DNA from 4 places in the Aneurinibacillus baijiui genome. Region 3 is predicted to be linked to each of the others. Evidence: riboswitches for the same ligand, from Rfam matches in the RefSeq annotation. Region 3 holds a riboswitch; each other region holds the start of a gene.
What was found. Region 3 has a riboswitch for cyclic di-GMP ahead of AB3351_RS05935 (pyridoxal phosphate-dependent decarboxylase family protein). Riboswitches for the same ligand answer to the same signal wherever they lie in the genome.

Region 1 (4,904 bases), on a different contig from region 3:
TGTGAATAAGATAGCCGCCGAAATAAGCGGGAAACTGATGAATAAGACGTCTCCCCAGTTCTTCTGCTTCCTGGTTCTTCCTAAGAAGCAGGCATACCTCAGCTTGTTGAAAGACAAGGTGAGGATTGGTAGGAATTATCTGTATCGCCAGCTTTAATACATTATGGTATTCCAGTGCCGTCATGTGCTTCATCTCTCCGGTTAACAGATCGCTTTCTAGATAATGCTGATAGACTTGGGCAAGTTCTAAGTAGATTGCCGGATTCTCGCTGCGCAACTGGTTTCGAAGGGAGGAGATGCGACGGATATACCGGTCTTTTAAGACATTGATTGATGTTGCAGCATAATGCACGACCTCCGTATCTTCATTTTGTAAGGCTGTGTACAAATATTTACCTTTTTGTCCTATATTCAAGTCCAACAGACGGATAAGCATTTCTTTTTTTATTTCGCTATCATCCATCTCCAAGCTCTGCATGATCGGAAGCAGACGATAATCGTTCGCGGCTTCTTCAATGATATTCTCGTAGTTATCCACATGTATTCGCGTATACTCATCATATGTATCCAAAGCTGAGCGGTTATGCGTCTTTTTTTCAGCAAGCCAGACGATAAGCCCTAAGATTTCACCAATAAAGGGAAGAAAGATGGAAACAACAAAGATCCAGGAAGCTGCTCCGCGCTTTTCTTCTGTTAGAGAAGGAAGGAGTAGACGGCTTAGCAGAAACAATGCTAATGTGTGCAGCACAAAGAAAAAAACGATGTACATTTTACTCCCCCTTGTCATATGAAATCACAGGCATGATCCGTTCGATGAAATTCTTCGTCTGCTCTTGGTCGGTTGCCGGAAGCAGGAAAAGAAGTTTGTTATCGCGTTTGTCATAGCCGACGATATCTACCTCCCGCATATGCGGCTCTAGGCGCTTGCTCCATTCATCTGCCTCAAGCTGTAAATGTGTAGGAAGCGATATATCAAATGCTGTATACGGCTGTTCAAGCTCGGCCTCTCTCTCCCGCTCAATCTGCACGCGTCGCTGGAAAGCCTCCGGATAATAGATGGAGGTGCCAGGGTATGTAATTCCCGCTCCCTTCTCTTCGAGGCGAAGCGCTGCGATTTCAGTGCTGTCAGAAATAAGCTCTAACAGAAGATGCAGGAATTGAACGCTTTGTGGAGTTAGACGATCCAGAGCAATGCGGCTAATAATCAGCACGTCCTTAATTCTGCCCTCGCGAAGAATGGGACCTGCTAAGACAGGTGTAGATGCCTCGTCATCTGCTCGGCGCATAATGACAGTTTTTTCTCGCAGTAATCGACTGTAGAAGCGAGAATCTGAGATAAACAGGGTTGGTTTTAACTTTTCGGATTGCCCCATTCGTATCTTCAACCGCAGGGCTGTCTCTGATTGATCAAGATGATAGATACCAAATTCCTCGGCTTTGAAAAAATCAGCCAGAATTTTGGCGGCTTGGGTAATCGTAGACTCAGGATCTCTAGCATCAAGTGCACGCATAATTTCAAGCAGCGTATGAATGCTTTGTTCCGATTCGAGAATTTTCCCTTCAAGTATCTTCCGTGACTCGCTCAATCGATCTACCGCGCGTCGCAGCTGCCGATTCTCTTCAATTATTTCCTGATTACGATAGTATTGCGCTTCATATTGTTCACGGAGATTAGTGATGAACAATCCGGGAATAATACCTAGAATCAAATGAAAGAGCAGCCATTTTGCCCGCTCAAAATCAAAAAATAGCAACAGTACATCTTCACCACGAACCGTCGCAGTTCCTACAATATAAGCAATAGTCATAAGCGAGCTAACAAGCCCGACGCTCCAGCCGTATCGCAGTGAGAATAGAAGAGCGATAAAGAGTGTCGGGGCTGGCTGAAATTCTGTAAATCGCAGTTCTGTCCACCAATCCAACAGAACAAAAACCAGGAATACACAGATAAGCTCAGCATATTTTCTTATGAGAGAATGCTGACGATAAAACATTTATTTCCTCCGTTTTCCATTTCTTTTACCCGATTTGTATAATAATTGTACAGATATTGATAAAAATATTTATATGGCCAACGTTTATTGTACCTATGGTGCTCACAAGGCATCAAATGGAAAGTGTGTAACAAAATATAAAGGGGAAAAAATGTATATGTATTTGGAATGATAGTTTTTAAAACAGGATTCAAAATTGTAAGGTAAATGTCACGTATGTGACAAGATAATTAACTATTTTATATTGCTAAAGATCTATGCGCGTGTATAATAAAAGTAAGAAAAAAAATTAACTGCATACATATCTGGTGATGGGCAAACTTGTTGAAAAGCAAGGACGCAAAGGCATGGGTCGTCGATCTGCGCATATTATTATAGTGCGGAGGTACCGATTGCCAGTCTGCGAAACCACCCATCCCTCTGTGTATCTCTGGAGGGATTTTTCGTGAAGAAGTTAACAGTCGCACTGTTGTCTTTGACTTTGGTACTATTCGGATTAGGAGGGTCTTCAACTTACGTGAGTGCAGCAAAAGTATCTCCATTCCAACAGGTGACTTCCTATAAAATTTTCTATGGTAAACCGACCGCACGCGTATTTAATGAAATGAAAAATTACAACATGGTTATTGTTGAGCCGTATCATTACACCAAAGCCGATATCGAACGGATCAAAAAAGGCGGCACGATGGTCATGGGTTATGTGAGTACAATGGAAGTTGCGTCATGGAATCAGACGCTATTAAATAAATGCGAGGCCACTGATTTCTTCCTCCGGGAGAATGAGAAGGTTCATTTTGCTGAATGGGATTCGTATTTAATGGATATTACTTCCCCGCACTATCAACAAATATTGATGGATGAAGTGAAAAATCAAGTAGCCGCAAAAGGATTTGATGGGGTATTTCTCGATACAGTAGGCGATATTGATGACCAGCACGGAAATGATCCTGTAATGCTTACACTGCAGCAGTTCGGCATGGCAGCATTTATGAGTGAGATCAAGGCGCAATTCCCAAGTCTATATTTGATTCAAAACTGGGGATTCGGTACGTTGACTGGATATACAGCTCCTTATGTAGACGGCTTTATGTGGGAGAACTTCGATTACGCGACCGTAGCGAAGGATCAGTGGGCACAGGATCGGATGGCAGAACTGCACGCACTTCAAAAGCAGTATCCGTTCTCTGTATTTACCATATCCTTTAGCGGTAAGGCGAAGAGTACAGAGTATGCAAAGAAACAAGGCTTCATTCATTTCCACACAACCAAAGGTTTTGATGTTTGGTAGAGTAGAAGATAGAAAGCTCCTCTTTGAGTAAATCAAAGAGGAGTTTTTTCTGTAGAAAGGGAGAGCAGTCTAAGCTCTTGCATGGTTTTAAGCCAGCTTTGAATAGCGGGACGGTGCAGGTGTTCCTTCTGCGCCATAATAAAGGCAGTGCGTTTTGGAGGGACGAGTCCGTCTGTGAGTTGGATCTCAGCTAAGCGCCCAGCACGCAGTTCTTCTTCTACGGCGGATCGAACGATAAATCCCATTCCGATGTTTTTTTGCAGGAGAGCAAGGAGCATCGATACATTGTCGATGTGCAGTTGCGGAACATACTCAGGCGGAAGCAGTTCACTCACCCACTCATAAAACGGGTTTCCCCAATCCACATATAGAAGAGGGAGGCTTGCAAGGAATTCAGGCGCTACCGCATCCCAGCGTGCTGCTTCATGCTCTGGATGGGAGACGAGAATGATTTCCTCCTCATAGAAGGGGAGTACTTCAAAACCCGGGATAGACTGTGGGAGGTATACAAAGCCGAGCTGTACAACTCCGTCCTTCAAATGATGCACCACATCCCAGGAATGTCCTGTTTTTATTTTTAGTGAGACGGTAGGATATTGATTGAAAAACGTTTCAACCACAGGGCAGAGAACATATTTCCATAACGTGTCGGTTGCACCGATAGATAGCTGATCTTCAAACGTCTTCATAGATTGTATCTTTAGCAAGCTCTCTTCATTGAGTAAAAGCAACCGTTCAGCGTATGGAAGAAATGTATATCCGGCGGCAGTAAGGTCTACCTTGCGCCGATCGCGCATGAAGAGGGGTTTACCGACTTCAGCTTCTAAGGCTTGAATGCGCGAAGAAACTGTGGATTGTACAAGATGCAGAGCCTCAGCCGTTTTAGAAAAGCTTTTGTTGCGAGCCAATACAATGAATGTACGTAATTGTTCAAAATCCAAGCGAATGTCTCCTTCCCTTTGCTTAATCGAAAAAATAGATAACATGTATCAAAATCATTCGTTATACAAATGACATTTCCTGCTTTATTGTAGAAAGCGAGGAGGGGAACGTATGGTTGGATATGTATGGCGAATGTCGCCGTTAGGTGTACGGGTGCTGTTTATCTGTTCTTTTTTAATGAATTTGGGCTTTTATGCATTGATTCCATATCTGACGCTGTATTTGACGGGAAGTTTTGCCTGGTCTATGGCAATGGCCGGAATTCTGCTTGGTATCCGTCAGTTTTCGCAGCAGGGTTTTTCATTTTTAGGGGGGATGCTTGCGGATCGGATCGGCTGTAAACAAGCGCTTGTATTCGGGGTACTCGTACGGGCCGCTGGGTTTGTAGGCTTTGCTTTTTGTACGGAAATGTGGCAGTTTATTGTTGCCGCCATTTTATCGGGTCTTGGCGGGGCATTATTTGAACCTGCCTTTCTTGCGGCATTTGCTAGGCTCACTCCGGAGAAAGGGAGAAAAGAGATTTTTGCATTCCGCAGTGTAGTAGTCAACACCGGCATGGTTGTGTCAACGCTTGTTGGTGGCGTATTGGCGTCCGTTCAGTTCTTCTATCTCTCTTTGGTATCGGGTGTGCTTTTCATAGCGGTAGCGATGCTGGTATGGGTGACGCTGCCGAAGATTGA
Region 2 (4,904 bases), on a different contig from region 3:
ACAACACCTGTATCTTTTGGAATAACCGCTGAACCAAACTCATGGTAAATACTTTGAATGATCGATACAGCATTTCCTTCTTTATCAACAACACCTAACCATACTGTATCGCCTTTTGGATCAAGGGGTTTTACATCCATTGCTGCCTTCTTCATATCAATACGTTCTGCTAATGCTTTTCCGTGCTCTTTTGATAACAGCTTGTCAAGCGGGATATCACTGAACTCTGGATCTGTTAAGTATTTATCACGGTCAGCAAACGCCTGCTTAATCGACTCAATCATTACATGATAATAATCAGCCGTACCTTCACCTATTTTTTTCATATCATAGTTGTTTAGGATATTTAGGATCTCTAATGAAGCCATGCCCTGCGTATTCGGTGGAAGGTTATATGCTTGATAGCCACGGTAATTTACCGTAATCGGTTTTACCCAATCAGCACGATGATCAGCAAAGTCTTTTGCTGTCAATAATCCGCCGTTTGCCTGTAGATCGGCAACGATTTTTTTCGCGATTTCACCTTTATAAAAACCGTTTGCTCCTTGGTTGGCTATCACTTGCAATGTGTTACCCAAATCCGGCTGCTTGAACAGCTCGCCTTCTTTATACGGCTCCCCATTAGCTTTCAGGTAGGTTTTTACGAAGCCTTCAAAACGCTGCAGATTGCGGAACTCTTTATCCTTTTCATCCAGGCTCATTTTTGTGTTTTTCTCCTGGCTTTGCGTTACAGGGAATCCGTTTTTCGCATAATGAATGGAGGAATCTAGCAGCTTATTCCAAGGGACGCTATGGCCCATGCTTTTTTTAGCATAATCATAAGCCTCTTGCCATCCTGATACCGCACCTGGCACGGTATTAGCAGCTAAATAACCACGCGCTGGAATCGTGTTATAGCCTTTGTTTTTATAGAAATCAATGGTGGCTTTTTCACCTGAACGACCGCTTGCATTCAGGGCTTTGAGTTCGCCCGTCTTTGCATTATAGATCAGCCAGAAATTATCGCCGCCGATGCTGTTCATATGTGGATATACAACTGCCAGCGTAGAAGCCGCCGCAATCGCACCGTCCACCGCATTCCCGCCCTCTTGTAATACCTTGATTGCTGCTTGAGAAGCGAGATAATGCGGAGTTGTTACCATACCGCCAGAACCCATTGTTGTCGGTCGATTTGCTGCGAGAGCACTAAAGGAAGTAAACATAAATAACACAACTGCCAATGTAGCCCCTACTGAAGCTCTTACAATTCGATTCATCTTCTTTCCCCTTTTACTTGAAGATTTTTGTATCATAAAGCAACTGCCTAAACTGATCTACTCCGCAGCATCACCTCCCTTACAATGCTCATCTGGGCTTATACGGTGAAACGCTTTGTCATATCATCTAGACTATTTGCCTGGTGAGCCAATGTCTCTGTTGCGGCATGAATTTCCTTCGCCATCGCATTCTGTTCTTCAATTAATGCAGCTACGTTTTGTGTGCTCGCATTCGTCTGCTCATTAAAAGCCCCAAGCTCGGTTACAGAGCTAGAAATGTCCTGAGCCCCTTTGTTTACCTCTTGGATGGATCGATTGACATTCTCGATTCCCTGTGCCACTTGATTTACAAATGATAGAATCTGATCAAAGCCTTGACCGGCCTCTTTAACCACTTCCGTTCCTTCTAGCACAGCTTCACTGCTGATCCGAACCGTCTCTCTACTTCTTTCTGATTCCTCGATAATGCTGCCGATAATACTTTTGATTTCTTCTGCTGATTTTGCGGACTGCTCAGCCAATTTGCGAACCTCTTCTGCTACAACGGCGAAGCCTTTACCATGTTCACCCGCACGAGCTGCTTCAATGGCAGCATTCAGTGCAAGCAAGTTTGTTTGTGAAGAAATATCTGTAATGACAGTGACAAAATTGCTGATTTCTTTTGTACGCTGATTAAGCAGCGTAATGACTTCCTGGATCTCTTGCACAGAATCCTTGATCGATCCCATTTGCTTAATCGTTCCTTGAATGTTTTCCTTTCCGTCTATACTGGCCTCTCTTGCTTTGACTGCCATGCTATTAACAGATGCCATATTATGCGATGTATCCTCGAAGCTCGCTGCAAGCTCCTCCATATAGCTGGAGAGATTTTGCAGAGTATCAGATTGCTGCTCCGATCCTTGTGATACGTCTTCTACAGAAGAGGCAATCTCTGTTGAGGCGCTCTTTAATTGATGTGCTCCCTCAGCTAGATGATCGGCAGAGTTTTTCACAAAACGAGAGGATTCTTTAACCTGGGAAAGTACCTCGGAAATCTTATCAATGGTTTCATTGAGGGCTTGTCCCATCTGTCCAAGCTCATCCCGCTCATCTCCTGCAACCCTTGTGGTGAAGTCACCTTGACCCATACACTCCATCACAGTTTTAACCCGATTGATCCGCTTCGTGATACTTGATGCAATTAACAGGGACACCGTCGTTACCAGCACCAGGCCTACAAGAAGCATATAGATTGTGATTTCCTTACTCTCTTGTGTTTTTTCATAGAAATTATCGTAATAGGAGCCCATTACAATAACCCAGTCCCATTCCTTAAAATAGCGAAGATATGCGATCTTCTCACGCGGTTCTGTTTCACCCGGGTTCTTCCATAAGAATGTGTAATAGCCTTCTTTTTGGTTGTACATATCACGGTTTGCATTTACACCTAATTCATTAGGCTGATCCTTGATTTGCCCCTCAAAATTCTTCGGGTGCATCACAGCACGAATCTCTTTATTGTAGGCAAAGAAATAGTCGCCATCGCCAATGCGCGGCAAATTGGTTGGCGTCTTCCTTGTTCCGTCCGGTTGCTTCTCCCCAGCTATCGCTATTCGGAACTTTTCCTGCGCTTCTTCCTGTGTGATCTTTCCCGCCTTTGCCTCGTTATTCAACGTCTCGGCCAGAATGTACGCATTATCAACTAAGGATTTTAAATGCCCTTTGTTTGATTCAATCATCGCGTCTTTTGAAAAGTAGAAATTAATGACGCCAAGAGCAATCAAAGGGATTAACGAGACAGCAAGAAATGATCCAAGCAATTTTGTCTTAATCGATGGTGTAGCTAGCTTTCCCAACCACTTTTTCATTGAAAACCCTCCAGTAATGACCTTACAATTTTTGGAGCATAGTACAGTCCTTCTTGCAAAGTCGTATGAGTCACTATGATAGTTAGACAAGTTGTATGAAAACAGCACAAAAAAGGCTATAAAAATGGGATAGCCTTGTCGAAAAACGTTGCGGAGTTCGGTAACCCAGCCATCATAGTCATTGACCTTAGATCTGTGGTTTTGCGAGCACATTTTTCAATGTGGGTGCCGTTTCGTTCGACATCATACGATATTAAGTTTTAAAACAACCCATGACACGACATACTTAGACACTACAACAAAAGATCCGAAAAAATGAATGTTTTACTTTAAATGTAAAAATATCTGGTGATATTATACTAATCGGTCAATAAAACACTATTCTTTATACCTATTTTGATATTTTTTTCTTTTTTTTAGAATTTTTTTCTAAGTTTCTTTGTCGAATACATTTGAAAACGCTTACGCATATATCTACATTTCATGACAGTGTTCGACAGCGGTAAAACAAGCACTTCTTATTTAAGTGAAATCACAGGTATGCTCTGTCGAATGGAATTACACTATGCACGTCCTACTTACGCACTTGTAAAAGCAGATTAAAAAACTTCTGACAGACTGAACTGTAACTCGAATGATGAACACTTTAAAAAAAGTCCCTTATTCGGGTTACAGTTCAAGCTAATACAAAGCATCTTTTCTTTTATCTATGTACACAGTACCATCACTTTGTAGTTCAGCGTAAAATACCTCTTCAAGTGAGTGAAGTCCTGTTTTCCGAATCTGTTCGTCTAACCATGCTACATCCAAATTTAAATCTTTGAGATTTTTATATACGATCTCCCCGTCTACGATTAACTCGGTAGGTACATACCTGAATGGTTTTGTAGCAATATTTATATCTTTGTTTATTGGTGTTTGATAAACTGGTTTCTTCAGAACAGACAGCTGCCCATCCGGCTCTAGAATAGCATATTCTATTTCCTCAATAGAAAAGAAACCCTTTTCCCGTAGCATCATACTTAAATCATCCATATTGTAGTGTGCATCTCGCATTGTTTTTTCTAAGATCTTTCCTTTCTTGATAATGATTGTAGGCTCCCCGTCTAATAGCACACGTGCTCTCGGTACTTTTAACCCAATGTAGCCTACAAGCATTGTTAGTATGGTCCAAACGATTAAACCTACTATACCTTCAGCGGCTGAAATTCTTCTGTCAACTGCAATCATAGCTGCAATCGAACCAAATGTTATCCCTGTTACATAATTAAAGAATGTAAGTTCACTCACTTGCTTTTTTCCTAAAATTCGCGTCAAAATAAGCAAGATAATAAAAGCCATTATCGTTCGTATGAGAACTTCTAGCACATTCATTCCTGCCCTTCCTGATAGCTTCGGACACTCTAAAGGGTGCCTATAATCCATTAACTTGTAATTGGATATATCCATAACCCCTTGCCTGTTACTGGTTGAATAAGCAATGTACCAATCGCCACCATCATAATCACAGTTTCCGGTATTTTCATCTGAGAGATCGATCTTCTCCCACTAATCCTTAATAGAAGCACGCCCACTACAAAAATTAAAAGTGTTTGCCAGATCCAATTTATATCCATGTCTTCCCTCCATATACACCATTATCTGTACTAAAGGTGGTCTGTTATACATTAAGCGCATTTGCAACTTAATTGCCCTTCATTAAAAAATGAACTATTCTCTTGAAATAGTCTCTTTGCTTATCTTTTATTCAGGACACAGGAATCGAACCTATACATGCACCAGCGCCCACATAATGAATGAT
Region 3 (4,904 bases):
TGCGTTCGGACGCCAGCGGGAGAGCTTTGAAATTGATCTGCCGATTCCAGGTGTAGCCGAAGATTTTCGTGCCGTGTTCATCCGTGCGCCGCTCATTCGCGAGGTGGGCGATGAAGTAGAGATTCTGGCTCGCTATAAGGATGAGATCGTTGCTGCGCGTGAAGGACATCTGTTATGCGCATCGTTTCATCCGGAGTTGACAGATGATGCACGCTTACATGCGTATTTTCTTACTATGGTTAAAGAATACCGCGCACAAGAAGCGGTCGGCATTGCAAAATAATAGATCAAAAAACAGCACGCAGGAGGCGAAGAGCTTCTTGCGTGCTGTTTTTATTTAGACGATTGGTGCCTTGCGGTATACCGAAGATGTGTGGGTAAAGGCAGATACGGCATTGCATAGCGCCTGCACGCCTTCTTCAAGCTCCCGTTCATTCATATAAGAGAAGCTGAGCCTGAGAAAGTGGCGTTTCGATTCGATGGGATAGCAGGCTGCGCCCGGCAAAAAGGTGATCTGATGGTTGCGGGCATAAATTAGAAAATCCTCCGTATCAATTTGGTGCGGAAGTGAGAGCCATAGGTTGACCCCACCCTGTGGGGGAATCCAGCTTACGCCAGGGGGCATATGCTCTGTCAGCAACTCAATCATCATATCCCGGCGCAGTTGTAGAGCGATGCGCAGCTTCTTGATATGGTTGCGCATTCTCTCCGAATGAAGGAGTGGTAGAATTGCTTTTTGCGTTAAGAGCGGACTGCCTAAATCCATATTGCCTTTTGCGGCGATAAGCCGATTGAGTATCGTGCCGGAAGCGGTTAATACGCCAACACGACAGCCGGGCGCAAGGATTTTACTCAATCCCTTTAGATAGATAACATGTCCGTGCTCGTCCATGCTCTTAAGCGAGGGAGGCGGCTGTTTTTCGAAATAAATCTCGCTCCATGGATCGTCCTCTAGAATAAGGCACTGTGTCTCTGCGGCGATGTCAAGCAGCTGCCGCCGCCGCTGCATCGTCATGACCGTACCGGTCGGGTTATGAAAGGTGGGCATGGTGTAGATCAGCTTTGGCTTATATTTTTCGCATAATGCTGCTAGCATGTCCACCCGCATGCCGTGTTCATCTACCGGAACAGGGAGAATGGTTGCCCCCTGCCAGCGGAATACATCAATGGCTGCCGGATATGTGGGCGCTTCGGTGAATATGATATCTCCGGGACCGATGAATGTCCGTGCTACTAAATCGATCCCTTGTTGCGTACCGTTTGTAACCAGAATCTCTTCAGAAGAGGTCTTAATTTTATTTTCACGCAGATAATGCGCAAGCTCCGTACGAAGTGCCAAATCTCCCTGCATGTCACCGTATGTAGAGAGAATGCGCGGCTCCTGGGCAAGAATCCGCTGAATCTCTTTTTCTAGATACCGGTTAGGAAGAAGACCGGGATCAATGGTGGAGGAGAAGAATTCGAAGCGTGCCGAGACTTGATGATAGCGTGAGAATTGGGCGCGCGGCAAATAGTCAGGAATAGATAGCTGCCAATCGTATGACGCCTCGTGCTTATTCTTTTCTACAATTTGCTTCTTTTGTACGAAGGTGCCGCGACCTTGTACGCGCTGAATAAATCCGTCTTCTTCGAGCTGATCATATGCCTGGACAACCGTCATAAGACTGACTCCGCTTTGCTTGGCCAGCGTACGAACAGATGGTAGACGGAAGCCTTCTTCTAGCAGATCGGATTGAATCCGATCGACAATCACCTGATAAATTTGTCGGGCAAGCGAGACCGGTAATTGACGGTTCACCTTAATTTGCATTGCATACTCTCCTTATATAAAAGTGTTATAGGCACTTTGCTGTATATAGTATAACACAATAACACTTAGCACACAGAAAGCAGTTGTTTCTAATTTTGCAGGTAGTTTTTAATACGCCGACAATTTTTAATAATATAACAATGGTGCAAAGGGTTGAAAAAATTTTTTTGATAGGTAAAATATCACTAGTAAACAAAACCCAATATATGTCGAAAATGGCAAACCCACCGAAAGATGGGGACGCAAAGCCTAGGATCTAAGGTTCCGAAAGAACTAAGATAGCCGGTTGCCGAAATCATACTACATAGCATGGTGCTTTTATTTGTGAACGTTTGCTCATATGGCAGCGGATCGCAGGATTCGGGCGCTATCTTTGATGATGAAGGCTATTCCATTACGGAAAATAGTCTTTTTTCTTTATCGGAAGAAATACGTACAGCAAAGAGAATGGAGAGTTGTAAGCAATGATGAACATGAAAGAAGTACAAGCGTTATTTCCAAGTGAGGATGGAAACAAACAAAGCCAGCAATCGCTGCTTGGTTTCATTCACACACTGATCGAAGAACTAGATGAGCTAAAAGATCCGCATCGTTCCACGCTTGGTCCTATGCGGGAGCGTACAGGGGATTTCTATAAAGAAATTATGGAATCTGCCACAGCGCCGCAGCATGGGGCAAAAATGGAAGAGGTCGTAAACAAGCTGCTAGAGCTGGCACAGGGCCATCCGTACCATACGAGAAACTTTGTCACGAATGTCCTGCCAATGGCAAGCATTCCTGGTATTATCGGGGCGCTTCTGGCTACGCTGCTGAACGGAAATAACCTATGGGATGTATACGGTCCTGCCGGTGCGGAGGCGGAAGTGAATGTGATTGCGATGATGTCCCGTCTTGCTGGCTATGATGTAGCCTCTTCCTGGGGCTATACGACATGGGGCGGTCAAGGCGCTGTTTTCTCGGGTTTGCGCCTGGCGATTGCCAAGCAGTTTCCGAATGCTAAAGAAGAAGGAGTACCGAATCATCTATACTGCTTCGCTTCCGAGAATGCACATTACAGCTTGCTAAAATCAATGGAAGCAACCGGGATTGGCAGCAACAACCTCATTACAGTTAAAGCCGACCCGGCTACCCATGCGATGGATGTAGGTGATCTGCGCACGAAAATGGAAGACGTAATTCGCAAAGGTGGAATTCCTATCTACATTGTCGCCACGACAGGTGCAACCGATTCATTCGGGATTGACGATGTGGCAGCAATCAAGGCAGAAGCGGAGACGATTACGACAAAGCACGGGTTAAAACCTGCACACATTCATGCCGACTCAGCCCTTGGCGGTTTCTATTGTCTCTTCAATGATTATGATTTTGCCCGCAATCCGCTTGGATTCGAAGCGCCGCTGTGCGAAAACCTAAAGAAAATTCGGGAGAAAATGCAGCATCTTCATCTTGCAGATACCCTTTGCTTTGATTTTCAAAAGCTTGGGCAGACACCGTATTTGACCTCGCTCTTTCTTGTTAAGAATGGAAAAGATGTTGGGCTATTGGATCTGCATGAATTCGAGACCCCATATGTAGGAAACCGTGGCTATGGAAGCTACCACACAAGCTATACATTGGAATGCTCTCGTATGGCAAGTTCCATTGCCATCTATGCAGCTTTGCTTGCATTTGGCGTGGAGGGCTACCAACAGATTCTCGCCAATTATGTGCGGGTGAATATGGCATTCCGTGAAAAAATCAGTGCCAAATTCCCGAATATGGCTATTACAAATGCGGACAATCCAGGCCCGATTACGACGTTCCGCTTCTACCCGGGACAGCCGGAATGGCAGCAGGAGAAGGCTGGAAAGCTGGCACAGATGCGCATTGAACGAAATAACAAATGGAACTATGCCTTATTTGAGCAGTTGGGCAAGCAGCGCGACCGGGTATTTTTCGGGGATACGACACGTCAGTGCGTCATTGACGCCATAGATTCGACCGATCGTGTGCCGTTGTATGTGGCGAAGTTCTTCTCCATCTCACCATATACTACAATCGAGACACTTGATGAGATTGTTGCATTTTTGGCAGAGCAAGTAGAACTGACGGATGCAGCACGGGAGGAGCAGCTTATGTATGTTTAAGATGAAACATTCACTTAGCAGAAAGATTACCGCTTCCTTCGCGCTGTGCATTCTAGTCCTCTCCCTGCTGTTTAGCGTGACCTTTTATAAAGTAGCGATGGGGATTGTCGATCAGTATGTGCTGACACAATTTGAGCACACCTTAAAAAATAATATCATCGACTTAAAAAAGAATGTAAACAAGATGCTTGTCAATCAATCGGATAGCGGCTCTGAAGCAGAGTATCAGCAGCTTTTGGCGTTTCTTGACGATGAGAAAAAAAGAATGGACGTTGAAAATGTCTATGTTCTGGCTAAAAAGGACAAGACGTACATTGTAGCGCTCAGCGGAGAGCCGGACCAGCGTAATGCTGATTATCCGTTTACCGCTGAGATGAATGCGGCGTTTACTGGAGAGATGCAGACCAGTTCTATATACAAAGACGTGTACGGGATTCATAAGTCGGCATTTTTACGCCTCGAAGGCACGGATACGATCCTCGGCATTGATATGGATGCTGCATTTATACAAGAAGTAAAAAGCTTCATTATTTCTATGAGCGTAATTATGACGTTAATCTCGATGGTGCTTGGCTGCGCGGCCGGATATGTAGTTGCACGAAGAATTACACGGCCGATTCTCGCGTTCGTAAATTTAACACAAAAAGTTGCAGAAGGTGATCTGCGCGACGAGGTTCATACGAATGCAAAAGATGAAATCGGCAGGTTGGCTGAAAGCTTTAACATGATGATTCGTCAGTTAAAAGAAATGGTCAAACAAGTGACAGGAACATCCGATCATGTATTACAATCGGCCAATCATCTCTCCCAGAGCGCTCAATTAACAACAGAGATGATTCACCAAAGTACATCAGCGGCCCAGGAGATTGCATCAGGAAGTGAAGCATTGGCACAGGTAGCTGTTGAAAACGCACAGGCTATGGAAGAAATTGCGACAGGAGTTCAGCATATTACCGAGTCATCGGTTG
Region 4 (4,904 bases), on a different contig from region 3:
AATCCACTTAATCGGTAACATCAACCTTTTACTAAATGCTCATCGGCTTGTCTTGTATGTTGTGGAAAATCGGGAGCAGGAGCTTATTGCTTTCGCCAAGCAGGAAGGAATCTTATGGGCGAAGTACTCATTAACATTGGAATTCAAATTAGAATGGGTACAAGCGATCCGAAGAACGTTATGGAATTTTCTATACCATTACGATCATATCCAAGGCAAGCATGTTACACGCGAAGAATTTTATGCAATGGAGAAAAGAATCAATGAATTAGTTGATCAATTTCTTAACAACTTTTTCATTAGCTATTCAGCATACAAGGATAAATTAATTGAATCGCAAAAGAAATTAGTTCATAATCTCTCTGTTCCTATTATACCAATCTCCCCATCTATATGTATCTTGCCTTTGATTGGAGAAATTGATGCGTATCGAGCCAAAATCATAGAAGAAAAAGTATTAATGGAGATTGGTAACTTACATATTCAAACGTTAATCATGGACTTGTCTGGCGTCCTTCAGATGGAAATGGAGGTAGCCCACCATCTATTACGAATTTTTGATGGGATTTCAATGATGGGATGCAGTACTATCATTACAGGATTACGCCCTGAAGTTGTAAGAAAAATGATTAACGAAGGCATATCATTCAAAGACAGAGCAGAAATGAAAGGAACGTTGCAGCAAGCATTAAAGAACTATCTCGCCATGTAGCAACCCCTTTCATCTCCAAATGAAAAGGATCGTAAAACTTCCGTATACCTTAGAAGTTTTGCGATCCTTTTTTGCGGCATCAACTTATTCTTTGTTAAACTCGTCAGCGTACCTTTCATCATCTTCTTGATTATCCCGAATCGTCTTCTGCAGTACAAAAGAACTCATGGTTAAGAAAAGCGCTGATACGATGTAATATCCTTTCACCGGAAGCGGGGCATCTAATGTGTAAATCCCGATGAACATCGCTGCAAACGACAAAATAAATGCTGCCCAGGCCATATTTGTAAATGCTTTTGTATTTCTTCTGCGTGGTCTCATTGCATCCATTACCTCCATCCTCTTATTCACATATTCGCTATCAACCAATTTATTCCTATTGTGTATACTGAAATTTAGAAAAAATAAATTATATTTTCTAGTAATGGAGCAATCGGAAACAAACTTTATCGAGCAAGCAGCTTTCCTACCTTTTTAACAACCTTCTTCGTCGTCTTTCCTGTTACCATTTCATCTTTACCGAGGATAACAAATTCCTTCTTTTTGCCAAGCTTGCACATCGACTGACATCCCACGCAGATTTTTGCTTTCGGTTCTATTTTGCTGAGCTTTTTCTTCAGCTTTTTTACGTCATCCGCACACTTATGGCAAATACGCAGTGTAACAGCCATACAGGTTCCGCCCTTTCTTTCAGTCTATTTGGCAAATAAAGCGATGCTGGGGCATATTGCTACTGCTTGTATTGGATCATACTATATAAGTGCTACTTTTGAGAATACCCCTCATACGCTTGTGTCTGCTCATAAACAAAAAAACCTCTGCCCTATAGACAGAAGGTTCTCATCTTATCCTATATGAATGGTATGTCATCTCTTTAGACTCTAGCACCACTTGGTGTATAGCGTTACTTTCGCTTTTTAAAAAACTTCTTATTTCTTCCGGGGTAATTCCTAACTCACGTGCAATCAGCATAAGAGACACCCACTCTTGATCAAGTTCGTTCTGCTTCCTAACCATCTTCGCCCCCCGCAAATTCTTAAGAGGTAGTTCAGCCGTCATAGTGCTATACCGTAGACCTGGAACTTTGCGTCCCTGCTTTTCAGTCAGGTTTGCCTTTTTCTCAAGTATTTTGATTAGGTATTTGTTTTTTACCTGACCTTTATTGTTAGTAAGGTGTGCCTCTCGTAAGGTCATTTATATTTTTTCTAACTTGTAAATCTATTTTACCGATTACATGTACCCACGGAAAGGTTCTTTTGTCATGAAGAAGTCACAATATAGTCACACCTAAACCCTACTGCTTACATATAAGGAAATCAATAGCAGGTGATAAAACTAACCAGACAGATTACAGGGAATGCAATCGTAAAGTAAATCAAAAATAATATACGCTTATGTTCCTACTTATCCGTTTAAGGCGGCTTTGTATAAGTTCCACTTATTTGCCTAGATGAAATAATTACCAATTGTGGTAACTTATTAACAAGAACCCCCCAATATTTTCTTTTCTGTACCGGCCCCGTGCCGGATTTTTTTTTGCTCATTTTGGTCATTAACAAAGGAGGCAATGATATAGACGGAAAAGCCAAGCATGCTGTTACATCAACATGCTTGGCTTTTTAGACAGCCCCATTTTATACAGATTCACTATCATATTTTCCTTGCTTATATTCATTCATCCACCGAAAAATCATAATACTGTTGATTCGATGCTGTCTGGCTATGCTGCCAGGCTTATTACATTCCAATACCTGCTGTACGACCTTGCACTTAAACTCACGTGAATACTTCCGCTTCATTTTTTTCTCCTTTCGGTAACCCGGCTGCCGTAGCTTTTTATACAGTAGGCCCGTGGTTTTGCGTCCTCATCTTTCAATGAGTTTGCCTTTTCGACATACATTAGGATACAAAAAATTAGTGCACAATGGAATAGGTATTCACTATTTTTCTTTTATCCGCCATATACGCAACCTTTATCTACCAATTCCCGTAGAACATAACTGCTTGTAATACTACACATTACTCATACTTTTTTAAAATGATTACCGCATTGTGACCGCCAAAACCAAATGAATTGGATAACCCTATCTCTACATTTGCCTGACGGGCAGTATTAGGTACATAATCTAAATCACATAGCGGGTCCGCATGTTCTAGATTGATTGTAGGAGGTATCGTTCCTTCCTGCAGGCATTTTGCCAGCGCAATGGCTTCTACCCCACCCGCTGCACCCAACATGTGGCCGGTCATAGACTTATTCGCTGTTATAGGGATGTTATATGCTTGCGCTCCGAATAATTTTTTAATGGCTATGGTTTCCGATATGTCACCGGCTTCCGTACTGGTCGCATGAGCACTAATGATATTGACTTGTTCCAAAGAAATCTGAGCATCTTGTAACGCCATTTTCATAGCATGGTATGCGCCTTTACCTTCCGGATGCGGAGATACCATATGATGCGCGTCTGAGCTTGCACCATAGCCAATAACCTCAGCATAAATTCGTGCGTTTCTTCGTAATGCGTGAGACAACGATTCGAGAAGGAGAATGCCTGCGCCTTCCGACATGACAAATCCATCCCGATTCTCATCAAACGGACGACTTGCTTTAGCCGGACAATCATTCCTTGTAGATAAAGCTGTAGCATTCCCAAAGCTGGCCAAAGACAAGTCGGTTATCGAAGCCTCCGTGCCGCCCGCAAAGACAACATCCGCTCCCCCGAATCGAATAAGTCTGGACGCTTCGCCAATCGCTGTATTGCCGATTGCACAAGCAGAAACAGGCGACATCGAAGGACCCATCGCGCCCCATTTCATGCTAATTTGCGCTGCAGCCGCATTCGAAATCATTGCGGATACTAACGAAGGACTTACCCGGCCCGCTCCTCTCTCCCGAAGCAGATCCACATTTTTAATGAATGTTTCAATTCCTCCTATGCCGGAGCCAACATAGACACCCAGACGTGTCGGATCGACTTGATCCATATCTAGGTTCGAATCGATCCATGCTTGCTCGGCTGCAGCTAAGGCAAATTGGCAAAATCTATCCATACGCTTTGCATCCCTGCGTCCTAGAAGTTCCTCGGCATGAAAATCACGGACGAGTCCAGCAATTTTTGTTTTATGCCCGCTTACATCAAATGTATCAATAAAAGAAAGACCTGACCTACCATTAACCAAATTTTCCCATAACATTGCTACTTCATTGCCCAGTGGTGAGACGACTCCCATTCCTGTAATCACTACACGCTCCAAGCTTGATCCCTCCCCTTGAATATTTTGTTATATTTTCACATGCTACTTATCCTATTACAAGTTGTTGTTTATCCTAGTATAATTACTACTATGATCATTCGTATGATGAGGGGGCATGGAAACGTTGAATAATCAAAACAGACTTGACGCTCTGTCCACCTTTCTAAAATCAAAGCGAGCTAACATTCAACCTCAATCTGTTGGACTACCAACAGGAACCCGGCGGCGGACACCCGGCTTGCGAAGGGAGGAAGTCGCTCAAATAGCAGGCGTAAGCACCACTTGGTACACATGGCTAGAGCAAGGGCGTGATATTAACGTTTCTACATCGGTATTAGATGCTATTGCAACCGCCCTGCAGTTAAATAATGATGAACGCAAATATCTATATGACCTTGCCTTAGAAGCCAATTCAAATGCTTCCCAACCAGAAACATTGGAAACAAAAATCCCTCCGTCCTTAGGAAAAATTTTGTCAGAACTTAACTATTGTCCGACATTGATTACTGATCGACACTTCCATATCGTCGGCTGGAACCGAGCTGCCGCACATGTTTTTTTGGATTTCGAACAAATTCCAAATGAACAACGAAACTTAATTCGTTTACTCTTTACAAGAAAAGAACTGCGGTCATTAGCCGTTAATTGGGAACATTTCATTAAGGGATTTCTTGCTATCTTCCGTGCTTATTACGGCCAATATGTAGGAGATACATGGTATAATCAGTTTCTTGAAGAAATGACTCATCTTCATCCGGAATTTCAGTCTTTGTGGCAAGAGAGCCAAGTAAGCATGGCTCCAGAGGTTTTCATTGAATTCCGGCACGCCAAAGTGGGAAAAATGCTGTTTAATTTAACTTCCCTGCAAGTCCAAGGGGCGATGGATTTGCGATGTAGCGTGTATACTCCTGTAGAGGAATCATCTACTGAAGCAAAA

Region 1: linked by a shared signal. The riboswitch ahead of AB3351_RS23190 (endo alpha-1,4 polygalactosaminidase) and the one ahead of AB3351_RS05935 (pyridoxal phosphate-dependent decarboxylase family protein) in region 3 are both predicted to bind cyclic di-GMP.
Region 2: linked by a shared signal. The riboswitch ahead of AB3351_RS16950 (methyl-accepting chemotaxis protein) and the one ahead of AB3351_RS05935 (pyridoxal phosphate-dependent decarboxylase family protein) in region 3 are both predicted to bind cyclic di-GMP.
Region 4: linked by a shared signal. The riboswitch ahead of AB3351_RS14355 (transposase) and the one ahead of AB3351_RS05935 (pyridoxal phosphate-dependent decarboxylase family protein) in region 3 are both predicted to bind cyclic di-GMP.

Annotation. Positions count from the first base shown of each region.
Region 1 is NZ_JBFTXJ020000024.1:14,789-19,692, forward strand. It holds gene AB3351_RS23180 (tetratricopeptide repeat protein) at 1-769, opposite strand, end outside; gene AB3351_RS23185 (hypothetical protein) at 771-1,994, opposite strand; cyclic di-GMP riboswitch class I at 2,299-2,394, shown strand; gene AB3351_RS23190 (endo alpha-1,4 polygalactosaminidase) at 2,440-3,282, shown strand; gene AB3351_RS23195 (LysR family transcriptional regulator) at 3,315-4,223, opposite strand; gene AB3351_RS23200 (MDR family MFS transporter) at 4,336-4,904, shown strand, end outside.
Region 2 is NZ_JBFTXJ020000010.1:14,266-19,169, reverse strand. It holds gene ggt (gamma-glutamyltransferase) at 1-1,202, opposite strand, end outside; gene AB3351_RS16950 (methyl-accepting chemotaxis protein) at 1,355-3,103, opposite strand; cyclic di-GMP riboswitch class I at 3,260-3,343, opposite strand; gene AB3351_RS16945 (YetF domain-containing protein) at 3,785-4,477, opposite strand.
Region 3 is NZ_JBFTXJ020000002.1:509,734-514,637, reverse strand. It holds gene pdxT (pyridoxal 5'-phosphate synthase glutaminase subunit PdxT) at 1-283, shown strand, start outside; gene pdxR (MocR-like pyridoxine biosynthesis transcription factor PdxR) at 338-1,810, opposite strand; cyclic di-GMP riboswitch class I at 2,018-2,104, shown strand; gene AB3351_RS05935 (pyridoxal phosphate-dependent decarboxylase family protein) at 2,284-3,936, shown strand; gene AB3351_RS05930 (methyl-accepting chemotaxis protein) at 3,929-4,904, shown strand, end outside.
Region 4 is NZ_JBFTXJ020000007.1:79,808-84,711, forward strand. It holds gene AB3351_RS14335 (STAS domain-containing protein) at 1-712, shown strand, start outside; gene AB3351_RS14340 (YiaA/YiaB family inner membrane protein) at 797-1,033, opposite strand; gene AB3351_RS14345 (hypothetical protein) at 1,159-1,383, opposite strand; gene AB3351_RS14350 (anti-repressor SinI family protein) at 1,553-1,771, opposite strand; cyclic di-GMP riboswitch class I at 1,752-1,836, opposite strand; gene AB3351_RS14355 (transposase) at 2,347-2,511, opposite strand; cyclic di-GMP riboswitch class I at 2,523-2,608, opposite strand; gene fabF (beta-ketoacyl-ACP synthase II) at 2,732-3,967, opposite strand; gene AB3351_RS14365 (helix-turn-helix transcriptional regulator) at 4,092-4,904, shown strand, end outside.